2 linked regions of the Variovorax paradoxus genome follow. The main gene of each other region encodes a partner of the protein of the gene in region 2 in a complex. Links are inferred from orthologs where the notes say so. Each region holds a gene or a part of one and is shown on either strand. Other genes may lie near its edges.

What was found. Proteins that work in one complex are often made in the same cells at the same time.
Region 1: the proteins of cgtA (region 2) and ybiB are in contact, whole or in part, in a crystal structure (PDB 8BFT), measured with the Escherichia coli proteins. The link is inferred for Variovorax paradoxus from one-to-one orthologs.

What each region holds. Positions count from the first base shown.
Region 1 is NZ_CP102931.1:4,426,548-4,430,451, reverse strand. What follows is about bases 40-2,847. They hold ybiB (DNA-binding protein YbiB), read right to left. Parts: upstream 1,993-2,847; coding sequence 1,087-1,992; downstream 40-1,086. Other genes in these bases: NWF24_RS20890 (nitrate reductase), read right to left, coding at 2,189-2,847; cobA (uroporphyrinogen-III C-methyltransferase), read right to left, coding at 284-1,090; NWF24_RS20905 (ABC transporter ATP-binding protein), read right to left, coding at 40-197. Also shown: more of NWF24_RS20905, read right to left, coding at 1-39; more of NWF24_RS20890, read right to left, coding at 2,848-3,904.
Region 2 is NZ_CP102931.1:1,035,825-1,041,560, reverse strand. What follows is about bases 137-2,944. They hold cgtA (Obg family GTPase CgtA), read right to left. Parts: upstream 2,175-2,944; coding sequence 1,098-2,174; downstream 137-1,097. Other genes in these bases: rplU (50S ribosomal protein L21), read right to left, coding at 2,519-2,830; rpmA (50S ribosomal protein L27), read right to left, coding at 2,246-2,506; proB (glutamate 5-kinase), read right to left, coding at 137-1,007. In the rest of the region: more of proB, read right to left, coding at 1-136; NWF24_RS04925 (polyprenyl synthetase family protein), read left to right, coding at 3,022-4,014; type IV-A pilus assembly ATPase PilB, read left to right, coding at 4,256-5,736. UniProt on the Escherichia coli protein: An essential GTPase which binds GTP, GDP and possibly (p)ppGpp with moderate affinity, with high nucleotide exchange rates and a fairly low GTP hydrolysis rate.

The DNA.
Region 1 (3,904 bases), 3.4 Mb from region 2 along the record:
GTGACGGACTCGTGGCCCGCGATCATGCGCAGCGTGGTGCTCTTGCCGCAGCCCGACGGGCCGAGCAGGCAGCAGTAGCTTCCGCTGGCGATGCGCAGGTCTATCTGGTCGACGGCGGCCGGTGTGCCGGGGGCATAGCGCTTGGTGAGCGCGACGATCTCGACTGCGGCGGGTTCGGGCGTGGCGACGGCATTCATTGCCGATGGCTCAGCACGATCCATGCCACGTTGTGGTGCGCGGCGCCCGTGCCGCTCGTGCTGTCCTCGCCCTGGTCAGGTGCCGATCAGGTACCGAACTTGTCCGCGTCCACCGGTACCTCGGCGGCTGCCAGTCCGCGCAGCACGTCGCCCACCACGATCACCGCCGGGCTGGCCAGGCCGGCCTCGGCGATGCCGTTCTGCAGGTTGCCCAGCGTGGTCGCGATGTGCCGCTGGTGCGGCAGGCTTGCATGCTGGATGACGGCCACCGGCGTGTCGCCCGGAAGGCCTTGCAGCAGTTCACGTTCGATGTGCCCGGCGCCCGACACGCCCATGTAGATCACCAGCGTGAGCCGCGCGTTGTACGCCGTCGCGGCCAGCGCGCGCCAGTCGGTCGGGTCTTCGGCTGCGCCGGCGCCGGTCTTGGCATGGCCGGTGACGAACACCACGCCCTGCGCATGGTCGCGGTGCGTGAGCGGCACGCCCAGCGCGGTCACGGCCGCGAGGCCGGCGGTGATGCCGTTGACCACGGTGCACTCGATGCCGGCTTCGCGCAGGTGCTCCACTTCTTCGCCACCGCGGCCGAAGATGAACGGGTCGCCGCCTTTGAGGCGGACCACGGTTTCGCCTTCGCGCACTGCGGTGATCATCAGCCGCTCGATGAAGGCCTGCGGCGTGCTCTTGCAGCCGCCGCGCTTGCCCACATGCACGATGCGCGCTCCGGGGCGGGCGTAGGCCAGAATCTCGTCGTTCACGAGGTCGTCGACCAGCAGCACCGTCGCGGCCTGGATCGCCTTCACGGCCTTGACGGTCAGCAGCTCCGGGTCGCCCGGGCCGGCGCCCACCAGCGTGCAGCGGCCGGTGATGAAGGAGGTGGGGGTGTCGTTGTTCATGCGTGGGATGCCAGTTGCGTGATGTGCCTGACCTGCGCCGCAATGGCTTCGGGCACGGGAAGCTCGCCTGCCAGCACGCGGCGCGTGTAGTCGGCTGTGGTGGCGACGTCGATTTCCTTCGGCAGACCGGGCACCTCGGCGGTGGTGCCGGCCTGCTGCGCCTGCAACTCGGTGCGCACGCCGCGCACGAAGCCGTCGATCTGCGCGGTGCGGCGCGGGTCGGACACCACTTCGCCCTCGAGGCCGCGTGAGAGCAGGGCGGTCATGCCCGTGAGCTCGAAGGTCTCGCCCATGGTGCGGGCGTATTCGGGGTGCGTGTAGCTGGCCACCACCACGCAGGGGCCGGCGGTGGGCTGCATCAGCTTCACCACGCTGTGGCCCGGGTTGCGCAGGCCGACCACGCGGCGCACGTCGAGCAGGCGCTTGAGCGCGGGGTTCAGCAGTTCGGTGGGGGCAAAGGCCGCTTCGCCGTTGGCGATGGGGCGGATAGCGGTCATGGGCGGCACATCGAGCGCCGAGAGCACGTTCGACGCCAGCACGCGAGATGTTTCGCTCGCGCTGCCGTGCACCAGCACCGGCAGGCCTTCGCGCGCCAGCAGCAGCGCCAGCAGCGGCGTGAGCACCGGCAGCTTGCGCGCGCCGTTGTAGCTGGGCAGCACGACCAGCGCCCGGTCGCCGGTGGGAATGCGGTTGAGCCGCGCATGGGTTGCATCGAGAAAACCGGCCATCTCCTCGGGCGTTTCGCCCTTGATGCGCATGGCCAGGCAGAAGCCGCCGATTTCGAGGTCGGTGACGGTGCCGTCCAGCACCTGGCCGAACAGGTCGGTGGCCTGTTCACGCGTGAGCGGCTTGGCGCCTCGTGCGCCGCGGCCGATTTCCTTGATGTATTGGCTGATTCCCATGGGTAGGCGGATTGTCCTGCAACGCTTATGCCGGAATGTGAGTTGGCTTATGCATCGGGTGTCTTGTCCCCTCTCCCGCTTGCGGGAGAGGGTCAGGGTGAGGGCAGCGGCCTTGCAACATCGCGCGGTCGTCATTGCCGCTCACCCTCACCCCAGCCCTCTCCCCAAGGGGAGCGGGGGCAATGCAGACGGCGCATCACAACGTCGCCTCCGCTTCGGCCGGCGTCGCCCGCACCATGCGCTTGAGCTCCGGAATGCACGAGCCGCAGTTGGTGCCGCACTTCAGCGCGCCCTGCAGCTTGGCCAGCCGCTCGTCGGCGGTGCCGGTGCAGCGGCCCAGTTCGGTCTGGATCGCCACGTCCGCCACGTTGAAGCAGGTGCACACCGTCTTGCCGCGCGACTGCACCGCCACCGGCGCTTTCGAGCCCGGCGACAGCAGCAGGCGGCCGTAGCTCTGCGCCGGCAGTTCCTCTCGCAGCAGCGTGGAGATCCAGGTTTCGGCGCTGGTGTCGCCGCCCAGCAGGAAGGCTTCGAGGCCGGCGCTGCCGTCGGCACGGCGCACCAGCCGGGCCGAGCGGCGCTGGCCCCGGCGGCGGTCGGCGTAGCGCAGGGTGTCGGCGGTCTGCAGGCCGAGCAGGGCTTCGATCTTCTCGACCAGCGTGTCGTCGGGTGCGTCGTGCGCGGCGGCGCGAAAGAGCAGGCCGCTGCGTTCGGCGCCCTGCGTGTTGCCGGCAAACGGCACGCAGGTCGCAAAAGGAAACAGCGCCATCATCGGCTGCAGCGCGCGGTGCGCGGCCAGCGCGTCGCCATCGGGCAGCCAGGCCATGGCCAGCAGCGACCACGGCAGCTCGGCCTTGAGGATCTTCACCGGCGTGTGCTTCAGCTCGGGCTGCTTCGAGGTCGGACAGTAGGCCGGCGTGGTCAGCGCGTTGATGCCCGCGAGCCGTGTGCCGTTCGACGAGCAGCCGCTCAGGTACTCCTCGCCCCAGTGCATGGCGACAAAAGCCTGGCTCATCCCCACCTCGGCGCTGGCACGCGCGGGCAGCATGATCGAGCCGCGCTTCGACGTCAGATGCACCAGGTCGCCTTCGCGGATCTGGCGGCGCGCCATGTCCTGCGCGTTCATCTGCACCACCGGCTCAGACACATGGCCGAACAGGCGGCCGACAGTACCGGTGCGGCTCATGCCGTGCCACTGGTCGCGCAGGCGGCCGGTGTTCAGCGAGAAGGGGTAGCGGGCCTCGCGGGCTTCGGCCACCGGCTTGTAGACCGTGTCGACGAAGCGGGCGCGGCTATCGGGCGTTGGGAACACGCCGTCTTCGTAGAGGCGCACGCGGCCGGTGCTTTCGCCTTCCTTCAGCGGCCATTGCTGCGGGCCGGCGGTTTCCAGCATCGCGTAGCTCATGCCGGTGATGTCCAGGTCGCGCCCGCGCGTGGATTCGCGATGCTCGTTCCAGACCGATTCGGCCGTCTCGTACGGGAACAGCGTGAACGCGCGGGCCAGCTGCCTTTCGAGCCGGTGCGCGAAGGCCACTGCAATCGACCAGTCGTTGCGCGCCTCGCCGGGCGCCGGCACAGCCGGGCGCACGCGCGAGATGCGGCGCTCGCTGTTGGTCACGGTGCCTTCCTTCTCGCCCCAGGTGGTGGCGGGCAGCAGCAGGTCGGCAAAGGCGCAGGTGGCGGTGGTGGCGAAGGCTTCCTGCACCACGACGAACTCGGCGCGTTCCAGCGCGCGGCGCACCGTGGCCTGGTCGGGCATCGACTGTGCCGGGTTGGTGCAGGCGATCCACAGCGCGCGGATCTCGCCGTCGGCCGCGGCCTGGAACATTTCGACCGCCGTCTTGCCCGGCTTCTCGGGCACCGAGGGCACGCCCCACAGCGCGGCCACTTCGGCGCGGTGATCGGGGTTCGC
Region 2 (5,736 bases):
CCCCGGGCCAGCTCGACGCCATCGACGTCGCGCACCGCGATCACGTCGCCGCGCGAAAACTCGCCTGAAACGCTGGTCATGCCGATCGGCAGCAGGCTCTTGCCCTCGGCCCGTACCTTGGCTGCCGCACCCGCATCGACGACGACGGCGCCGCGCAGTTGCAGGTGGTCAGCCATCCAGCGCTTGCGGGCCTGGTGCTTGGCGGTCTGCGCCACCAGCAGCGTGCCGATGGACTCGCCCCGCGCCAGGCGCAGCAGGGCATCGGCCTCTCGGCCCCAGGCTATGACCGTGGAAGCGCCAGAGCCGGCGGCGCGCTTGGCCGCGAGGATTTTGGTGATCATCCCGCCACGGCCGATGCTGGAGCCTGCGCCACCCGCCATCGCTTCGAGCGCCGGATCGCCCGCAGCGGCTTCGTGCACGAACTTGGCTTCCGGGTCCTTGCGCGGGTCGGCCGTGTACAGGCCCTTCTGATCTGTGAGGATGACCAGCGCATCGGCCTCGACCAGGTTGGCCACGAGTGCACCCAGCGTGTCGTTGTCGCCGAACTTGATCTCGTCGTTGACGACCGTGTCGTTCTCGTTGATGACCGGCACCACACCCAGCTTGAGCAGCGTGACCAGGGTCGAACGGGCATTGAGGTAGCGCTCGCGATCGGCCAGGTCGGCGTGGGTCAGCAGCACCTGCGCGCTGCCGATTTCGTTTTCGCGCAGCTTGGTTTCGTACATCTGGGCCAGGCCCATCTGTCCGACGGCCGCAGCGGCCTGAAGCTCGTTGATTTCGTGCGGCCGGGTGCGCCAGCCGAGGCGCTTCATGCCTTCGGCAATGGCCCCGCTCGACACCATCACGACCTCGCGCCCTTCGCGCACCAGTGCAGCCAGTTGCCGGCACCACTCGCCGATGGCAGCCTCGTCGAGACCGCGCCCCTCGTTGGTCACGAGGCTGGAACCCACCTTGACGACGATACGGCGGGCATCCCGCAAGGCAGTGGATCCGGAGTTCGAGGTCATTTTCGGGTTGTAACGGTCTTGGATGCTGCGTGGATTGCTGTCTATCTATCTATCTGTTGGCAGGGCCGCGGGGCGATGCGGCAACGCCGCTCAGGCGCCCTCGGAAGGCAACGGCGTGAAGCGCGGATCGACGACGACCGGCGCGTGCTCGGCCACCTGCTGTGCCTTGACCTGCTGATAAACAGCCTGCACCAGGTGTTCGCAGCCTTCGCGCGTGAGCGCCGAGATTTCGAACACGGGCCCCTTGAAGCGCAGGCGCTTCACGACGTCCTTGACGCGGGCCGCACGTTCTTCGGTCGGCACCATGTCGAGCTTGTTGAGCACGAGCCAACGCGGCTTTTCGTAGAGCGCGGCGTCATACTTCTTGAGCTCGCCGACGATGGCCTTGGCCTGGGCGACAGGGTCGATGTTGTCGTCGAACGGCGCCATGTCGATCACATGCAGCAGCAGGCGCGTGCGTTGCAGGTGGCGCAGGAAGAGATGGCCGAGGCCCGCACCTTCGGATGCGCCTTCGATCAGGCCGGGAAGGTCGGCCACCACGAAGCTCTGCTCCGGGCCGACGCGCACAACACCGAGGTTCGGGTGCAGCGTGGTGAAGGGGTAGTCGGCAATGCGTGGGCGGGCATTGGAAATGGCGCTGATCAGCGTCGACTTGCCGGCATTCGGCATGCCAAGCAGGCCGACGTCTGCCAGCACCTTCAACTCCAGCTTGACGCTGCGCTTTTCTCCAGGCCAGCCGGGCGTCTTCTGACGCGGCGCGCGGTTGATGGCGCTCTTGAAGCGCATGTTGCCGAAGCCACCGTCGCCGCCCTTGGCGATGGTGATGACTTCGCCCTCTTTCAATAGCTCGAACAGCACCTCGCCGGTTTCGACATCGGAGATGATCGTGCCGACCGGCATCTTGAGCGTGATGTCGTCGCCCGCGGCACCGAACATGTCGGAGCCCATGCCGTGCTCGCCGCGCTTGGCTTCGTGGCGGCGCGAGTAGCGGAAATCGACCAGCGTGTTGAGGTTCGAATCGGCCACTGCGAACACGTGGCCGCCGCGGCCGCCGTCGCCGCCGTTGGGGCCGCCGAATTCCTTGTACTTCTCATGACGGAACGACACGCAGCCGTTGCCGCCATCGCCGGCGGCGATGTCGATGAAGGCTTCGTCGACGAACTTCATGGGATGTCCAGTTTACAAATGAAGAAGCCCCGGCAATGCGGGGCCTCGGGCAGGTCGAAGTGACTCGAGGCTTACGCCGCGGGGGTCACGTTGACCGTGTGCTTGTTGAGTGCACCCTTGGTACCGAACGACACGTGGCCGTCGACCAGGGCAAACAGCGTGTGGTCCTTGCCCACGCCGACGTTCACGCCGGGGTGGAACTGGGTGCCGCGCTGGCGCACGATGATCGAGCCTGCGCTGATCAGTTCGCCGCCGAAAGCCTTCACGCCGAGCATCTTGGGCTTGGAGTCGCGCCCGTTTCGCGTTGAGCCGCCGCCTTTTTTCTGTGCCATGGAATCTGCTCCTTAGCCGGCGATCGCGCCGATTTGCAGTTCGGTGAACTGCTGGCGATGACCTTGACGTTTCTGATAGTGCTTGCGACGGCGCATCTTGAAGATGTGGACCTTGTCGTGCTTGCCGTGCGACAGTACCGTGACTGTCACCGTTGCGCCGGACACCAGGGGCGTGCCAACCTTGATTTCAGCGCCGTTTCCGACAGCCAGAACCTGGTCGATCACGATTTCCTGGCCTACGTCCGCAGCAATCTGTTCTACTTTAATTTTCTCGCCGGAAGCAACGCGATACTGCTTGCCACCGGTTTTTATGACCGCGTACATGTAAACCTCTTAGAAATGAGTCTCCGCAGCGAATTCCGCAGAGCCCAAGATTATAGCGCGGTTTGTGCCTGCTAACCACTTTCAGCCCAGCGCAATCCCGGCAAACCGCCGCGGCTCCCTATAATTTGCGCCTTCCGGCCCTTCCCCAGCTTGGGTCGCCATCATCCTCAGCAGCGCTCCGCGCCTCCGCTTTGCCAGTTCCCGCCGCCGACACCTCCCCCACCGCCACCGTGCTGGACCTGATTGCCGGCGACATGGTCGAAGTCGACCGTGTGATCGCCCGCCGCCTCGACACGGGCGTGCCGCTGGTCAGCCAGGTTTCCAGGTACATCATTTCCGCTGGCGGCAAACGCCTGCGGCCGGCGCTCCTGCTGCTGATGTCGGGCGCGCTGGGTTACACCGGCGAACAGCGCTTCAATCTGGCCGCCGTTGTGGAATTCATTCATACGGCCACCCTGCTGCATGACGACGTGGTCGACGAATCGACCCTGCGGCGCGGGCGAGCGACCGCCAACGAATCGTTCGGCAACCCGGCCAGCGTGCTGGTCGGCGACTTTCTCTACTCGCGCGCATTCCAGATGATGTTGGATGCCAGCAACATGCGCGTCATGCAGATCCTGGCCGAAGCCACCAACGTGATCGCCGAAGGCGAGGTACTCCAGCTGATGAACATGCACGACGCATCGCTGGACGAGGCGGCATATCTGCGCGTGATCCGCTCGAAGACCGCAAAGCTCTTCGAGGCCAGCACCCGCCTCGCGGCCGTGCTGGCAGGCGCCACACCTGATGTGGAAGAGGCCTGCGCCACCTACGGACAGGCACTCGGCACCGCCTTCCAGGTGATCGACGACGTGCTGGACTACGCGGGCGACGCCAACGAGACAGGAAAGAACGTCGGCGACGACCTGCGCGAAGGCAAGACCACGCTCCCGCTCATCTTCGCAATGCAGCGAGGCACCTCGGCTCAGAGCGACCTGGTGCGCGCCGCCATCGAGGCGGGCGACACCGCCCAGCTGGGCAAGGTCGTCGAGATCGTTCGCGAAACTGGAGCCCTGGACGCCTCCCGCGCGGCGGCTGCCGCCGAAGCACAGCGCGCAATTCATGCGCTGAGCGGCTTCCCATCCAATTCGCACGCTTCAGGTTTGCTACAATTGGCGGCTCAGTTGCTTGAGCGACGTGCCTGAACACCTCTCCTGAGTTGGCATCTAGGACGATTTCTTTTTTCTTGCAACCATCGGGGTGTAGCTTAGCCTGGTAGAGCGCTACGTTCGGGACGTAGAGGCCGGAGGTTCGAATCCTCTCACCCCGACCAGCCTTTGGCTGGCATAAATAAATGGCCATGCCTGTTGCTGTGTAGCGATTTACAGCACTGGGCTGTTCAGCGATGATCGTGAAGCACTTTTTCACATCTTTTTCATTCGTTGAATGGCCGCTGCCGAACTTCCAGTTAAAGAACCCTCGCAGATTGCCCTCCCCGGGCTCGCGCGCGCCCTGGTGTCGGCCGGCAAGCTTCCTGCCAGGGCCGCCGAAGACATCTACCAGAAGTCCCTGAGTGGCCGCACCAGCTTCATCGCGGAGCTGACCGGCTCCGGCGCCGTCTCGGCCGCCGATCTCGCCCACACCCTTTCCACCGCCTTCGGCGCGCCGCTGCTCGATCTCGACGCCATCGATCCCCAGCGCCTGCCGAAGGATCTGCTCGACGCGAAGCTGTGCCACGCGTACCGCATCGTTGTCCTGAGCAAACGCAACAACCGTCTGATTGTTGCAACAGCCGATCCCTCGGACCAACAGGCGGCAGAGAAGATCAAGTTCGCCTCCCAGATGGGTGTCGACTGGGTCATCGCGGAATACGACAAGCTGTCGCGAATGATCGAAGCCGCCGCAGTGACGGCGGCGGAGAGCATCAACAACATCGTCGGCAGCGAGTTCGAGTTCGACGATGTCTCGGCCGACACCTCGGGCGACAGCAACGAGCAGGCAATCGCAGAAGTCGAAGACGCACCGGTCGTGCGCTTCCTTCACAAGATGCTGCTCGACGCCGTTGGCATGCGGGCCTCGGACATTCACTTCGAGCCCTACGAGCATCACTACCGCGTGCGTTTCCGGGTCGACGGCGAACTGCGCGAGATCGCCAGCCCGCCCACCGTCATCAAGGACAAGCTGGCCTCGCGCATCAAGGTCATTTCCCGGCTCGACATCTCCGAGAAACGCGTGCCGCAGGACGGCCGAATGAAGCTCAAGATCGGGCCCGACCGCGTGATCGACTTTCGCGTGAGCACACTGCCCACGCTGTTTGGCGAGAAGATCGTCGTTCGTATTCTCGACCCGAGCAGCGCGCGCCTGGGTATCGATGCCCTGGGCTACGACGCGGATGAAAAAGCGCGGCTCCTGCATGCCATCGGCCGCCCGTACGGGATGGTGCTCGTCACCGGCCCGACTGGCTCCGGCAAGACAGTGTCGCTCTACACCTGCCTGAACCTGCTGAACCAGCCGGGCGTCAACATCGCCACGGCGGAAGATCCGTCGGAAATCAACCTGCCCGGCGTCAACCAGGTCAACGTCAACGAACGGGCCGGCCTGACCTTCGCGACCGCGCTGCGCGCCTTCCTGCGCCAGGATCCCGACATCATCATGGTCGGCGAAATCCGCGACCTCGAAACCGCCGATATCTCGATCAAGGCCGCGCAAACGGGCCACCTGGTGCTCTCCACGCTGCACACCAACGACGCGCCGACCACGCTCACGCGGATGCGCAACATGGGTATCGCGCCGTTCAACATCGCATCCAGCGTGATCCTGATCACGGCACAGCGCCTCGCGCGGCGGCTGTGTACCGTCTGCCGCGTGCCGGCCGACGTCCCGCGCGAAGCGCTACTCGACGCAGGGTTCAGGGAGGAAGATCTGGA